DNA from 3 places in the Exiguobacterium sp. s128 genome. Region 2 is predicted to be linked to each of the others. Evidence: riboswitches for the same ligand, from Rfam matches in the RefSeq annotation. Region 2 holds a riboswitch; each other region holds the start of a gene.
The links. Region 2 has a riboswitch for lysine ahead of KNQ13_RS03455 (amino acid permease). Riboswitches for the same ligand answer to the same signal wherever they lie in the genome.
Positions count from the first base shown of each region.

Region 1: linked by a shared signal. The riboswitch ahead of KNQ13_RS06870 (aspartate kinase) and the one ahead of KNQ13_RS03455 (amino acid permease) in region 2 are both predicted to bind lysine.
Region 3: linked by a shared signal. The riboswitch ahead of KNQ13_RS09960 (Na+/H+ antiporter NhaC family protein) and the one ahead of KNQ13_RS03455 (amino acid permease) in region 2 are both predicted to bind lysine.

Region 1 is NZ_JACSMT010000012.1:42,166-47,711, reverse strand. It holds gene KNQ13_RS06875 (aspartate-semialdehyde dehydrogenase) at 1-728, opposite strand, end outside; gene KNQ13_RS06870 (aspartate kinase) at 741-1,940, opposite strand; lysine riboswitch at 2,054-2,231, opposite strand; gene argH (argininosuccinate lyase) at 2,298-3,671, opposite strand; gene KNQ13_RS06860 (argininosuccinate synthase) at 3,668-4,873, opposite strand; gene KNQ13_RS06855 (GNAT family N-acetyltransferase) at 4,992-5,420, opposite strand; gene KNQ13_RS06850 (alanyl-tRNA editing protein) at 5,417-5,546, opposite strand, start outside.
Region 2 is NZ_JACSMT010000005.1:42,401-47,946, forward strand. It holds gene KNQ13_RS03440 (DUF2252 domain-containing protein) at 1-36, opposite strand, end outside; gene msrA (peptide-methionine (S)-S-oxide reductase MsrA) at 109-1,056, opposite strand; gene KNQ13_RS03450 (hypothetical protein) at 1,126-1,308, opposite strand; gene KNQ13_RS03455 (amino acid permease) at 1,435-2,919, opposite strand; lysine riboswitch at 3,050-3,234, opposite strand; gene KNQ13_RS03460 (MarR family winged helix-turn-helix transcriptional regulator) at 3,410-3,859, shown strand; gene KNQ13_RS03465 (GGDEF domain-containing protein) at 4,052-5,143, shown strand; gene KNQ13_RS03470 (TetR-like C-terminal domain-containing protein) at 5,181-5,426, opposite strand; partial or broken gene KNQ13_RS03475 (MFS transporter) at 5,354-5,546, shown strand, end outside.
Region 3 is NZ_JACSMT010000023.1:20,242-25,787, reverse strand. It holds gene KNQ13_RS09980 (ABC transporter ATP-binding protein) at 1-405, opposite strand, end outside; gene KNQ13_RS09975 (methyltransferase) at 446-1,078, opposite strand; gene KNQ13_RS09970 (heme oxygenase) at 1,164-1,502, shown strand; gene KNQ13_RS09965 (uracil-DNA glycosylase family protein) at 1,656-2,396, shown strand; lysine riboswitch at 2,466-2,641, shown strand; gene KNQ13_RS09960 (Na+/H+ antiporter NhaC family protein) at 2,747-4,330, shown strand; gene htpG (molecular chaperone HtpG) at 4,428-5,546, opposite strand, start outside.

The DNA of each region.
Region 1 (5,546 bases), on a different contig from region 2:
TCGAACGTCACGTTGATCGCAACCGAGTGGGCATTCGTGACCGGTACGCGGACACATGTCGCACTGACCGGCAACTCCGGCAACTGAAAGATTTTTCGTGTTTCATCGATCATTTTTTGTTCTTCTTTTGTATAACCGTCCGGTAAAAACACATCGATATGCGGCAAGATATTATCAAAAATCGGATGCGGATAATTGACCGGTTCTTCACCACGACTTCCCCGTGCTAAATCTTCGATCCCTTTTTGTCCCGAACCGGACACGGCTTGATACGTCGTATAGTTGACGCGTTTCAGTCCAAATTGTTGTAACGGCGCCAGGGCGACGACGGATTGAATGGTCGAACAGTTCGGATTTGCAATCAGCCGGTTTTTCGGTCCGATCGCTTCGGGGTTCACTTCCGGAACGACAAGCGGGATACCGGCTTGCATCCGGAAAGCACTTGAATTATCAACGACGAGTGTCCCTGCGTTCGCAAGTAACGGTGCATACTGTTCACTGATTGTTCCCCCCGCTGCGAACAAGGCAACATCGATTCCGTCATCTGTAATCTGCTCCGACAAGGCTTGAATCATGATGTCTTGTCCTTTAAATTGAACCGTTTTGCCTGCGGAACGCGCGGACGCATAGGCTGAAATCTGACGAACTGGAAAATCGAGTTCGGCCAAGACTTGTAACATTTTTTGTCCGACAGCGCCCGTTGCGCCAATGACTGCTACATGATACATCTCATTTCCTCCTTACAATTCAAATGCGTTTGCAATCGCTGCGACCGTTCGTTCGATATCGGCTTGAGCAATCGTATACGAAATACTGATTTCTGATGTCGTAACTTGATAAAACGTGATATTTTCTGCCCGGAATGTCGCAAATAATTTTGAGGCGACCCCGGTTGCGTCACGCATCCCGATTCCGACAACGGATAATTTAGCGTGTTGGTTATGCCGATCAACCTTTACCGTTGGAAAACGTTCCATGATGTCCTGCAACGCTTCTTCCAAAAACTCTTCTTCGTCTAACGGACAAGAGAAGGAGAGGAAGATGTCACTGTCAAACGTCGTCTGACTGATCATATCGATGTTGACGTGACGACCCGATAACAATTCAAAGATATCCGCGACCGCTGAGTTCGTCTGCGGTACATGTTTAATCGATACTGTCATGACGTTTTTCGTCACACTGACACTCGTGACCGCTTTTTGTTCCATCGTTTCCGTTACCTCCATGATCCAAGTCCCTCTTTCCGATTCAAGTGTTTTCCCAACAAAGATATGCACACCATATTTTTTACCAAGCTCGACACTACGCATCTCCATGACTTTTGATCCGAGCGCACTCATTTCCATCATCTCATCATATGAAATATGTGGAATCGGTTGGGCCGCGGCATGAATCCGTGGATCTGCCGTATATACTCCATCGACGTCCGTATAGATTTCACAGCGTTTATCGAGAACGGCTGCCAGTGCGACGGCAGTCGTATCGGATCCGCCACGTCCGAGTGTCGTGACATCCCCCAGTTCATTGACTCCTTGGAAACCAGCAACGATGATGACATCGTAGGTCTCCAGTTTTTTCCGAAGCAATCCACCATCAATCTGTTTGATTTTACTTTTCGTATGGAGCCCCATCGTACTGATGCCGGCTTGAGCACCTGTCTGCGACAGTGCTTTTGTCCCGAGTGAGTTCAAGGCAATACTAAGGAGCGAGATTGTCTGTTCCTCACCAATCGCAAGCAGACGATCGAGTTCACGGCGTTCCGGCCGATCCGTGATTGCCTGGGCCTGCGCAATCAAGGAGTCTGTCATTTTCCCCATTGCTGATACGACGACGACTAATTTTTCACCTTGATCCGTCCGATTCTTCAAATAATTCGCAATAGACTGAATCTGTTCGACAGTCGCAACCGAACTACCACCAAATTTAAGTACAGTTGTCACAATCCTATCTCCTTTTGTCCCGAAACAGAAAAAAACGACGGGCCGGTAGGAGCGTTCCTACGGCCCGTCGTTATCACGATCGGACAAACGATGACAGTGTCATACGTTCTTTTACGTAAGATAGCGCTCCGAAACGTGGGTTTCGGCAGTACAACGGATCTTAACCGTTGTACCAGCAATCAGGAAAAAGCATTTTCCTGTTCACTTCGGCGGATTTCCCCTTTCACATCACTTGGCATGCTTGCCTTTGTCAGTGTTGCTACTGATGTCATCCGCGCCTCTATCTGTCGGTTGTTAGTTACAGTTATAGCAAACATTTTTTGTTAAATCCAGTGATTTGCCAAACTTTTTTGATTTTTATCCTTCTTCCAGCTTCTGCTTCGCCGATGTCAATTGTTCTCGGACAGCATCAAAACCAGTCCCACCATAGCTTCCCCGTCGTGCGACGGCTTGAACCGGATCAAGTAACGGATAGACGTCTTCCCCGATTACCGGATGGAACGTCTGATACGTCACAAGCGTCAAATCTTTTAAGAAACAATTTGATTGGACGCAATGCAGGACGGCTTTCCCGACGATTTCGTGTGCTTCACGGAAGGGTATGCCTTTTGTGACCAAATAATCTGCCAGTTCCGTTGCATTCGAGAAGTCTTGCATCGTCGCCTTCTTGAGCGCTTCTGTCTTAAACGTAGCGGATTCAAGCATCCCGGTAAAAATCTGAACCGATTGTAACACCGTATCAGCCGTATCAAAGACGCCTTCCTTATCTTCTTGCATATCTTTATTGTAAGCGAGTGGTAATGCTTTCATCGTCGTCAAGAACCCCATCAAGTTTCCATATACCCGTCCTGTCTTCCCACGAATCAATTCCGCGAAGTCCGGATTCTTTTTCTGTGGCATCATGCTTGAACCGGTCGAGAACGCATCAGATAACTCGATGAAAGAAAACTCTTGCGACGCCCAGATGATGATTTCTTCACAGAACCGCGACAGGTGCATCATGACTGTCGAGGCGATTCCGAGATATTCGATGACAAAATCACGATCCGAGACGGCGTCTAAACTATTCGGATAGACGTGCTCAAAACCAAGCAACTCGGCTGATTTGAACCGATCGATCGGGAACGTCGTCCCGGCAAGTGCACCGGCACCGAGTGGCGACATCCGAATCCGCTTCAAGTTATCCGTTAATCGATCGGCATCCCGTTCAAACATCCAAAAATAGGCAAGTAAATGATGGGCCAGCGAAATCGGTTGGGCCCGTTGGAGATGCGTATAACCGGGCATGATTGTTTCGATGTGCTGATCTGCCTGTCCCGTGATGACAGATTGTAAGTTACGGATACTCGTCAACAGTTCGAGCACATGTTGCTCCATCCAAAGATGGAGATCGGTCGCGACTTGGTCGTTTCGACTGCGTGCTGTATGCAACTTCCCGGCGACGGGACCAATCTGCTCCGTCAACAACCGTTCGAGATTCATATGGATGTCTTCATCTGCAAGCGAATAGACATGCTGATCAATCGTCTGTCGTAATCGTTGCAGACCGGCTTCGATTTGTTTCCATTCCGTCTCCTCGAGAATTCCTTGTTCGTATAACATCTGTGCATGGGCCAAGCTGCCTTGTAAATCGACAGCCGCCAATTTTTGATCAAATGAAATCGATGCGCCGAATGCCTCCGCCTGAGCGGAAGCACTTTCCGTAAACCGTCCGCCCCATAGTTTCGTCATTTTTTCACGCCTTCCTGACGATGGACACTTGCATGTGTCGCAATCGCTAGACCATGCAATTTAATGAATCCTTTTGCCGCTTCGTGATCAAATGCATCTTCTTTTGTGTAAGTCGCGAGTTTCTCGTCATACAGCGAAACAGTTGACTGACGTCCTGTAACGGTCGCGTTCCCTTTGTACAGTTTGACGCGGACTTCGCCCGTCACATCTTGTTGTGTCGCTGTCAAGAAGGCTTTCAGTCCTTTTGTTAACGGTGCGTGGAACAATCCGTTATAAATCGTCTCTGCATATTGTTTGCTTAAAATCGGTTTGAAGTGAGCAACATCCTTAGTCAGCGTGATTGTCTCTAAAGCAGCATGTGCTTTAAGTAAAACCGTTGCACCCGGGCACTCATACACTTCACGTGACTTGATCCCGACAAGACGGTTCTCGACATGGTCAATCCGTCCGACGCCATGTGCCCCGGCGATGATGTTGAGTTCTGTGATCAGTTTTGCGAGTGGATAGGCTGTTCCATTGATTGAAGTCGGTACACCCGCTTCAAAACCGATGACGATTTCTTCTGCTTGATCCGGTGCTTCTTCCGGTGCCACCGTCAACGCATACGCATCTTGCGGAGGTTCTGTCCACGGGTTTTCAAGGACGCCACACTCGTTACTCCGTCCCCAAAGATTCATATCAATTGAATACGGGCTGTCGAGGTTAATCGGGATCGGGACATCATTTTCCTTAGCATAGGCAATCTCTTCTTCCCGTGACCATTTCCACTCCCGGACTGGCGCGATGACTTCGAGTGACGGATCGAGGGCCGCGACCGAGACTTCAAACCGGACTTGGTCATTTCCTTTTCCGGTACAGCCGTGAGCGACTGCCGTTGCGCCGTGCGCATGGGCCACTTCGACCAGTTTTTCAGCGATCAACGGACGGGATAGTGCCGAAATCAAAGGATAAGCTCCTTCATAATGTGCTCCATATTGAAGGGCTGGCAAAACAAACTCGTTCGCAAACTCCTCTTTGACATCAAGAACGATCGATTCGACGGCTCCGACGAGCAATGCTTTTTCTTTGATGACCGTCAAATCTTTTCCTTCACCGACATCCATGCATAACGCGACGACATCATAGTCCTTGCTCAACCATTTGATGGCGACCGAAGTATCAAGTCCACCTGAATACGCTAAAATCAATTTTTGTTTCGTCATTCCCAATTCCTCCTTGAAGTCGACTGTATCTATCTGTATAAAAATTCACTATGAATTATATATATACATAGATATCAAAAAAAAGAAACCCTTTTTCAGGATTTCTCATCAAATTCCATCAAATTTTCTTCTCCATCGTCCGATGCGGAATCCCGGCATCATCAAATTCATCCGAGACGATGGCATAACCAAGTCCTTGATAAAAGGGAATCGCCTGGACTTGCGCACCAAGCGTCAAAATCGTCCGTCCTTCACGGCGTGCAATCCGTTCCATCGCCCGCATCAGTTCACCGCCATACCCTTTTCCGCGTGTCGCAGCAAGCGTGGCGACACGTTCCACCTTCATCCGTTGCTCGTCATACGGGCGGGTTCTGCCCGTCGCCACCGGACGATTCATCTCATCGAGAACGAGGAGATGGATTGCCGTTTCGTCATGTGTATCATATTCAAGATTGCGCGGGACGCCTTGTTCCTCGACGAAAACACGTTCCCGGATCATGCGTACAGCTTGCTTATGCTCTGTTGTTTTTACTTGTATGACGGTCATGTATGTAATTCCTCCTCTAATGCTTCTACAAAGGCCAGTGCATCTTCATGCGTTACGAACAAAACTTGCGCGTTCGTTTCGCTTCCGCCACCGCGGCCATTAAACTGTTTGACGTGTGTTTTCGTA
Region 2 (5,546 bases):
CAATTGTCGTATTTCTTCATATACCGGTGTGAACATAAAAACGCCTCCTTAAAAGAATTGTAAAAAAAGACAGCAAAACGAATCCGCTTTGCTGTCTGCCTGTCTTACTCATTCGAAGTGTTTTCTATATTCCCCATATCCTGCCGTCTCAAGCTCTTCTAACGGAATAAAGCGCAGAGCTGCTGAGTTGATGCAGTAGCGTAAGCCACCCAACTCTTTTGGACCGTCATCAAAAATATGACCAAGATGACTGTCTGCGTCAGCCGAACGGACTTCTGTCCGTGTCATGCCGTGTGTCGTATCAAGAGTGACTTCCATTTTGTCTTCAGAAATCGGTTTTGCAAAACTTGGCCATCCGCAATTCGAGTTAAATTTATCTTTTGACGTAAAGAGTGGTGTTCCGTCGACGATATCGACATAAAGACCTGATCGTTCTTCATCCCAGTATTCATTTCGGAAAGCTGGTTCTGTTCCACTTTCTTGTGTCACCTTATACTGGATTGGCGTCAGACGTTGTTTCAGTTCCTGCTCTTTATCTTGATTTTTCCATGCTTCTTTGACGAATTTTGCTCGACCTGATCCCACACTATACATCTGATAGCGGAACGGATTTTTTTTGTAATAATCCTGATGGTAGTCTTCTGCCGGCCAGAACGGTTTCGCCGGACGGATATCGACTGCTACTGGTCGCGAGAACCGACCGGATGCGTCAAGCGCCGCTTTCGAACGTTCAGCTGCTTGTTTTTGTTCTTCGTCGACATAAAAGATAGCCGGTTCATACGATTGACCCCGGTCATTAAACTGTCCGCCGCCATCGGTCGGATCAATTTGTCGCCAAAAAATTTCGAGTAATTCCTCATACGTGATGATGGACGGATCATATGTGACTTCTACGGCTTCTAAGTGTCCTGTCGTTTCTGAACAGACCTCTTTATACGTCGGGTTTTCTGTATGACCACCTGTATAACCGGAAATGACTTGTTCGACACCATCATATTTATGAAATGGCTTGACCATGCACCAAAAACAGCCACCTGCGAATATTGCTTTTGCCATCTAGCTTCCCCTCCTCTGTATATGCCTATTTTAACGCGTTCCGTGCCACGTCCCTACTATCTTGCTCAGTCAATCTTCCGGATTTGCTTTTAAGCGCCGCATGACAAAATAAATCGCGGCGAACACTAAGATCAATCCGCCGAGCGAATACCAGATATTGTTCATCCGGTAGAGCATCTGATAAATCGCTAACGTCACAAGCAAAATCGCAATCGGAATGAATGCCCGTTTAAAGTGATACCAATAATTCACTGTAGTCGCCTCCGTTTTCTTTTATCTTAATCGATTTTTTACTGCTTGATTGTGTTTTTCAACATTTTTCTAGCAACGACACGACAAAAAAGCCGATCCCGTTCACACATGGGATCGACTTTTAACTTACGGACGTGGATGCTTCGGGAATTCCATTTCTGCATAGGGAACGACCGATGTCCGGTTTTTAAATTTATGACCTAACCAAAAAGCAAGGAACAGCGGAATACCGATATATGTCGCGGCAATTCCGACCCAGTCAATTTGATCCGCGAGGAAGGCGGCATAGTTTTGACCGACGATGACGAGGAAACACAGTCCAAAGGCGAACAATGGTCCAAATGGGAATGCCGGCGCGACGTAAGGCAAGTCACTTAACGAATGACCTTGCGCGACGAACCCTTTCCGGAAACGGTAATGACTGATTGCGATACCGAGCCATGCGATGAATCCGGTCATCCCGGAAGCATTGAGCAACCAGAGATACACTTGACCACCAAACATCGACGTCAGGAAACAGAGTGCCCCGATGGCACCGGTTGCGAGCAAAGCATTACGTGGGACACCGTTTTTTGAAACTTTAGCAAACATCTTCGGTGCATCACCTTGACGAGCGAGCGTATACAACATCCGTGTCGACGCGTACATCCCCGAGTTCCCGGCTGATAAGACAGACGTCAAGATGACGGCGTTCATTAACGCTGCCGAGAAGGCAAGCCCGGCTTTTTCAAAGACGAGTGTAAACGGACTGACCGCTACATCGGTGATATCGTTTGACACCAAGTTCGGACTTGTGTACGGGATCAACATCCCGATGACGAAAATCGCGAACACATAAAAGAGAAGAATCCGCCAAAAGACTTGTTTCACAGCTTTCGGCACGTTTTTTTCCGGATCTTCCGACTCCCCTGCCGCAATTCCGACAAGTTCGGTTCCTTGGAAACTGAAACCGGCGACTAGGATGATACCGATGACGGCCGGAATACCGCCGACGAACGGTGCGTCGCCTAATGCAAAGTTTTTGAATCCGACCGGTGCTTCCGATGTGAAGACACCGAAAATCATTGCGACACCGACAATCAAGAAAATGATGACGGTAACGACTTTGATCATCGCAAACCAATATTCTGCTTCTCCGAAACCTTTAACGGAGAAGAAATTTAAACCAATCATCAACAATAAGAAGATGGCACTGAAGTAAAAACCCGGTACGTCCGGGAACCAATAGGTCATGACGATTTGTGCCGCAACAAGTTCGACGGCAATCGTGACTGCCCAGTTGTACCAGTAGTTCCAACCTAACGCAAAACCAAACGATGGATCGACGAATTTCGCACCGTACGTCGAAAATGAGCCGGCGACTGGCATGTACGCTGCCATCTCACCCAGACTCGTCATCAGGAAGTAAACCATCAGTCCGACGACTGTATAAGATAACAAGGCACCACCAGGTCCGGCAGCAGCAACTGAGGCACCTGAGGCAATGAATAACCCGGTTCCGATGGCCCCACCAATCGCAATCATCGACATATGACGGGCCTGAAGTCCACGTTTTAACCCTTCTTCGGTTGAATCGAGTTTTCTTTGAGGTTGTAGATTTAAATTGTTCATGTCATTCGCTTCTCTCTTTTTTAATTTTTGAGAGGACACTTTTTGAATCGAATATACAAAAAGCGCCCTCACCTTCCAGAAGGAAGATGAGAACGCAACATAATAAACGGATGCGCCTCATTCTACCGTCGTGAAAGATAGCTCCCCACAAATCACATCTGACTTGTGACAGTATTAGACCTGTTTGATCTAATCCCAATCGATCATCTTCAAAGCGATGATTGATTTCGGCAATTCTTCCTTTTCAGTCACCTCATCTGCCGCTTGACGACATCCGTGATTGTACTCTTAAGAATTGCAACCTCCATCCCACTGGTTGAGTGAGAACTAATTAAGTTAGTTATAAATTTCATTATTACTTCGTCATGTTACACAAATCGTCTTTAAATTGTCAATTCCTTTTTTGAATTTAGTGCTGTTCATGGTAAAATCCCGATATTTTTAGTACACTAAACTATAGAAGTTAACCGAAAGAAAGGATGTTGCATGAATGCCACAAGAACGTGATCAACTGACCTATCGATTAGAGGAACAAATGCGTGTGATTCTCCGGACACTACGTCGGGAACTAAACCGCCTCTTCGAAGGGACTGCGACCCGAAGTGAATTTTTCATCTTACGCAGTTTATCTGAAAATGGTCCTCAACGTCCGACCTTACTCGCAGAACAGTTTGAGCTTGCAACAAGCCAGGTAACAGCTTTGACTGATCGTCTCTACAAAGCAGGATTCGTCACGCGGACGCGTTCGACTGACGACCGGAGATCGATTGTCCTTGCATTGACAGACGAAGGCGAAGCCGCTTTTCGGGAACTTGAAATCGTCCGCCGTAAGTATCTGCAGGAACGCTTCGGTACATTGACGGAAGAAGAACTAAATGTGATGGTCCATGTGTTTGATAAGATCCTCTTGACGATGGACGAAGAGGCTGTTTCTTCATAAAAAATAGCCATTCAAAAAAATATACTTTTTTCTTAGGACAAAGTTCACTTGACTGTGTACTTTGTCTTTTTTGTCGACTTTCCTTGTTTCACTTAACATTTTTCCATTTCTTGCCGTTAGTAAAATGAGTATACTAGAAATATATTACTTAGAAATGTGTGTATAAGGAGCTGGGAGGATTTGTTGTCCATCATGAATAATTTCATCATCAATTTTTGTCTACTGTTTACAACGATCACTCTTTTGTTTCTACCGTTTCGGAATCGACCACGGGTTACCCCGAACACGAATCTGAACATCCGGCTCGTCTTAGGTGCGATTGCTGGACTGATTGCCGTGCTCTTGATGTTCAACAGTATCCAAATCGATGTGGCACGTGTCGATTTACGAATCGTTCCTGTCGTCATCGCCACGATGTTCGGCGGATTGCCGAGTGCACTTGTGACAGGATTGATGATCGTCGTTACACGCTTTGCGTTGACGCCCGTCGAACAAATCGATGCCGCGATTCTTTCATCCATCGTCATCGGATTGTTTATCATGACGATTGCCATCGTCAGACGATACGCCCGAATGACACTCTGGCATTTTGAATTGATGGTTGGTATCGGAATCGTCTATTCTTTACCCGCGATCTATCTCTTAACAAATAGTTGGTCGACCTTCATCAAAATATCACTCGCTTATATTTTCTTTAACTTGATTGCCGGTTTAGTGACCTATCATCTATTGGCGGAGCTACGACGACACTTTGAAAATATTCAGTATCAGCAAAAGCTGGCCATGACCGATGCTTTGACCGGACTTGCCAACCGTCGCCGGCTCGATGACTCCCTGTCTCTTGTCGGTTCAGCGGAAGATGGCTATTCTCTTATCCTGATTGATATTGATTTCTTTAAGCATGTCAACGATACATATGGTCATGACGCCGGGGATGACGTCTTACGCCAACTCGGGACGACCCTCGCGTCACTAGCTCGTCCGGACGACTTGGTTGGACGGTACGGCGGCGAAGAATTTTTAATCATCTTACCCAGTAAACCTGCCCTCGACGCCAAAAAAATCGCCGATCTGGCTCGGACGACCGTCGCTCGAAATCTTTTCCCGACGACAATGGTTCCCGATCTGCAAATCACGATTTCACTAGGAATTGCTCACTCGAGTGGTTCCCATACTTCCCTCGAAGCCTTACAACAAGCCGATAAGGCGTTGTATCATTCAAAAGATACAGGTCGCAATCGAAGTACTGTTTACACTAAACAACTGGAACTCGAACAAGCATAAGCAAACCGCCCTTACCTTCGTGGTAATCGGGCGGTTTTTAAATACCATCCTCTTCTTGATTCGGAAAACCGATACTTTCGACCGTGCCGAAGACGATCATCCGACTCAGTTGATCCGCCATATACGAAGCAGAATACGGCCGGTCATTTCGGAGCCACGATATCAATAAACCAAGTTGTCCACCAATGACATAATTCAACAATAAGTCCCGGTCGACTGTTTGACCGATTCGGAATTCGACCGCTCGCGATTTTTGGACTGACGCTGATGACGTATGGGACATGGGAGTTGACCCCACTCGATATGGAAACGTCTTATACTTCCATCATGGGTATCTATATGCTTCGTTCGTTCGGAATGGCCTTCATCATGATGCCAATCATGACGGCAGGTATGAATGCCT
Region 3 (5,546 bases), on a different contig from region 2:
CAGTTTCTGTTTCATCCCTTTCGACATCTTTCGAATTTTCGTTTTCGTCTCAAACGGAAAACGTTCCAACAATTCCAATTGACGTTCCGGTTTACTGTGATGTAATTTCTGCATCAAGTGTAGAATTTGCTCGCCTGTAAAATCACCAGGTAAATTGATTTCTCCTGGTAAGTAACCGACGATTCGTTTTACATCTTCTGTTTGGTTCCAGCAATCATAACCACCGATCGTCGCGTGACCGGAGTCCGCTCGAATCAAACCCATCAGTTGCCGGATCGCCGTTGACTTCCCCGCTCCGTTCGGTCCGATGAAACCAAATACCATCCCCGGTTCCACCGAAAAACTGACATCAAACAAACCTCGTTTCGGTGCAAATTCCTTCGTCACATGTTCCAAATGAATCATCCGAATCGCCTCACTTTTTTGGGAGATCACCGTTAGTACCTTATACCCGTTTTGGCACTTCTTGGGACAGACCGGTCCGATAAATGACAAATCGTTCGTCGTGATTTTTTTCAAACAATTCCTTTAAACGAACTTCTTCAATTTGTTCAAATACCGTTTGATGCTCTAAATAATACCGGTACTCATCTGCCGGATAATAAAGGATAAGATCGACCGGACGTGGATGCCGCTCGACAGACATCAGAATCTGGTCGACGACCTTCATAAATATTTGAATCGAAAATGGATTAAAAAAATAGCATGTCGTGACGTCATCCGGAATCGAATACGCTTCCGCATACGTATGTTCAAAACGAATGCTCCCCCGCCGCTTTTTCATCTTTTTCGTGTACGCCATCTGATTCGCAAGCGCATCCTCGTAAAACTGACCATTCATCTCAATTCCGATGACGGAACAATCAAACCGATCATGCAAGTAAAAATTCAACCGTCCTTTTCCGCACCCAAAATCAATCACCGTATCGGTCTGGTCAAACGGATAGACGGCACATAATTCCTCGAGTGCCGCGTAAGGAGTCGGCTCGTAACGGTTGTAGTGGCTGAAGGCGTTATAGAGATGTTGGACTTCGATCGTCTTGATGTGTAGACGTGCTTCATAATCTTGTTCATTCATAATGATGGATTCCTTCTTTCAAGCATTGTTGTTTCCATCGTACTATACTTAAAAGGTACACAATTCGATAAAAGGGGATGTTTTTATGATCGTCGTGACGAACCGGATCAAAGTCAAAAAAGGAATGGCTGCTGCACTCGCACCACGCTTTACTCGCCCAAGTGGTCTTGACTCGATGAAGGGATTTGTTCGTGTCGAAGTTTTACTGACTCAAGGTCTCGAAGAACACGATGAAATGAACGTCAACATGTACTGGGAAGACATGAAGGATTTTGAAGCATGGCGGAACAGTGATGATTTTAAAGAGTCCCATAAACGTCCTGCTCCGTCAGACGGCAAACAAGAAGAATCTCCGATGCTTGGAAGTGAAATCATCACCTACGAAGTCGCTTCCGTCAAAGAACGGACTTCTGCTTCTTCTTGATCCCACCTACTGAAAACCTTGCGTCCATTCTGGATTCAGGGTTTTTCTGTCTTCACTCCAAAAGACCCTCCACTATATTGATATGGGTGTAAATTGTATGTAATACCATTATTTGTTATCATAAGTCCAACACAGAAAGAGAGAGGACTTATCATGCTGAATTCATTGTCTATTTTCGAACAGGCCATTCGGACTTTACCGATTGACCGCCCTCTGACACGTCAGGATTTATGCGTGGACAGTTTTTTATTACAACAGGATCAGGGTTTATCCGTCTATTATTCACCGATCGGCGAATACATCAATCATTCTGCGAAAATCGTCTTCATTGGAATCACACCCGGATTTGAACAGATGCGAATTGCTTACGAAGAAGCCGCTGACGCCTTTCATCATGGTGCGACAATCGAGGAAACGTCGAAAATCGTCAAATACAGTGCCAGTTTTGCTGGTCCGATGCGTCGTAATTTGACAATGATGTTGGATGAGCTCGAATTAAATCGTCTACTAAAGATTCCTTCCACAGCAACCTTATTTCATACAGATCAGGAACTGTTGCACACGACTTCGATTCTGAGACATCCTGTTTTTTACCGGGATAAAAATTATACGGGACATCAACCGAAAATCGACCGGACCCCCCTTCTGCAACATTACGCGTATGAACATTTTGCCGCTGAGCTGAATCAGTTACCCCATCCGGTCATCCTCGTTCCGTTTGGACGTGTTGTCGAGTCTACGGTCCGGACATTACTGCATCAAGGGCGCATCAAAAAACATACCGTATTATTTGGTTTCCCTCACCCTTCCGGTGCAAACGGACACCGAAAGCGACAGTTTGAAGAAAATAAAGATTATTTACTGAAGCAGTTGACGTCCTACTTCAATATTTAACAAACAGACTTGAAACTATTTTCTGAAATATGATAAAGTTTTCTTATGAAAAGAATATGACTATTCTATCGATGAGGTAGAGGCGCGGTCTCAAAAAGTATTTGGTCTGAGGATGACAACAAAGACGATCAAAGAAAGGTGATGCCGCCGAAGTATCGTCATGTGTCAGACTTGACGATGCTGGTCGAATTGGGAAATACCCGTTCGATTGCCATACGTATGTTGTATGGAGCGCTCCAATTCGGCTAAGAAAGACGCATCCAGCAAGGGTGTCGGCTTTGTTGCCGGTGCCCTTGCTTTTTTGTATGCAATGGGTCTCATCTTCTAAAAAAAGAGGAGGAACCACAACCATGGTCAACTATTCAGATTCCATCGTCGCGCTTGCGCCGGCGGTCATCGCCATCGTCTTGGCGATCGTCACACGAAAGGTCGTCATCTCACTCGGTGTCGGGATTTTAATCGGTGCGTTACTGCTTCATCGTTTTAATCCAATCGACACGGTCGTTTATCTCGGCAAAAACATCTTCAGTCTGTTTTGGGCAGATGGTGCATTAAATGAATGGAACGTCTTATTACTCGTTTTCTTACTTTTACTGGGTGTCTTATCGACATTGATTCAAACATCCGGTGGTGCTCGTGCCTTCGGCGAATGGGCAACGACCCACGTCAAGACGGCACGTGGTGCACGTCTCGCCGCTTTTGGTTTAGGGATCTTAATCTTTATTGATGATTACTTCAACAGTCTTGCTGTCGGAAACGTCAGTCGCCCGTTGACGGACCGTCGTGGTGTCTCGCGTGCCAAACTGGCTTATATCATCGATTCCACTGCTGCACCGGTCTGTGTCATCAGTCCATTATCGAGTTGGGGTGCGTTCATCATCTCGATCATCGCCGGGATCTTAACGACACATTCGATCACTGATTATTCGGCGTTTAGTGCCTTCATGATGATCGTGCCGTTAAACTTCTATGCCATCTTTGCTTTATTACTGACACTTTACATCGCCTATACCGGGATTGCTGTTGGACCGATGCGGACGCACGAGTTACGTGCACTTCAAGGTGAATTGTTTGATACAAACAAAGGAACACCGATGGGCATGGCAGAAGAAGTCAAGGAACACGATGGTGGAAAAGTCCGTGACTTAGTTGTTCCGATTGTCGTGTTAGTCATCGCAACCGTCACTGCTCTTCTGTGGACAGGTGCTCAAGCCTTAGCTGCTGACGATCGTCCCTTCACATTGATCGGTGCGTTCGAAGCGACCGATGTCACACGTTCGCTCGTTGCTGGTGTCGTCATCAGTTTAGTGGTTGCCTTCTTGATGTTGATCGGCCGGAAGATTCCGGCACGTGAGTATCGCATCAGCATCTGGGCTGGAATGAGATCCATGTGGCCAGCCGTCGTCATCCTGTTGTTCGCCTGGACCATCATTGCCGTCATCGGTGACATGAAGACCGGCGACTATCTCGCAAGTTTCGTCAGCAAATCAATTCCTGCTTCCTATCTGCCGTTCCTGTTGTTCTTGATCGCGAGTATCATGGCATTCTCAACCGGAACGAGTTGGGGAACATTCGGTATCATGTTACCGATCGGTGCTGACCTCATCATGGCGGTTGAGCCGAGTCTGTTGCTACCAACGCTTGCAGCTGTCCTTGCCGGATCAGTCTTCGGTGACCACTGTTCGCCGATTTCCGATACGACGATTCTCAGCTCGACCGGTGCCGGATCCCACCACATCGATCACGTCACGACACAATTGCCGTATGCGTTGATTGGTGCAGCAACGTCGGCTGTCGGGTACCTTATGCTCGGTGTCACCGGTTCGTCTGTCTTCGGATTCATCGGTGCGCTTGTCGCCTTCATGATTTTCCTCGTCATGTTGAACGTGCTGTCACGACGCGGTGAAGTCCCGTCGCAACTTCGTTCTGAATAAACCAAGCCTGTTAAACTGTTTCCATTCAAAAGCCGGACCCGATTAAAAAATCGGATCCGGCTTTTTTACATGAATTTTGGTTATTGCTGGAACCGGATCAAACCATCAACGCACAGACTTCGTTCGCAAACGCGACCGGATCTTCAATTGGTAATCCTTCCATCAATAACGCTTGTTGGTACATCAATTTCGTATACCGTTCGAATTTCGGACGATCTGCTGCATACGCTGCTTCGATTGCTTTGAAGACGTCATGTGACGTATTCAGTTCGAGGATCTTCACCGCTGCGACATCTTGATTGTTCGGCATCGCCTTAAGGATTTTCTCCATTTCAATCGATACGGCACCATCTGTCGCGAAGCAAACCGGATGTGATTTCAAGCGCGACGATGCTTTGACTTCTTTGACTTGTCCCGCCAGTACGTCCTGCATCGCTGTAAACATCTCGACTTGTGTCTCTGTCGTTTCTGCCTGGTCCGTTTGCTCGATGCCAAGATCACTGCTCGTCACGGACTTAAATTCTTTTCCGTCGTAGTTGAGAAGCATCTGAATCGCAAACTCATCAATCTCTTCCGTAAAATAGAGGATATCGAATCCTTTGTCCTTGACGAGCTCTGATTGTGGCAGCTTATCCAACCGATCCGTGCTTTCTCCTGACGCATAATAAATATACTTCTGCTCTTCCGGCATCGCTGCGACGTATTCTGCGAGCGTCACTAATTTTTTCTCTTTTGCCGAATGGAACAAGACGAGTTCTTTTACGCTGTCCTTGTGCATTCCGTAATCGTTATAGATGCCAAACTTCAGTTGACGGCCAAAGGCTTGGTAAAACGTCTCGTATTTCTCCCGGTCGTCACGAAGTAATGCCTCGAGTTGTGTTTTGATTTTGCTTTGGATGTTCTTCGCAATTAATTTTAACTGACGGTCGTGCTGCAACATTTCGCGCGAGATGTTGAGCGACAAGTCTTCTGAATCGACCATTCCTTTGACGAAACTGAAATGATCCGGCAACAGATCACTGCATTTTTCCATGATCAAGACACCGTTCGCATACAGTTCGAGTCCCTTTTCGAACTCTTTCGAATAGTAATCAAACGACGGTTGCTCGGGAATGAACAAAATTGATTGATACCGGACGGCGCCATCCGCACTAATATGGATATGTTTGACTGGTGTATCGAATCCATACCGTTTTTCTTGATAGAAGTTGACATA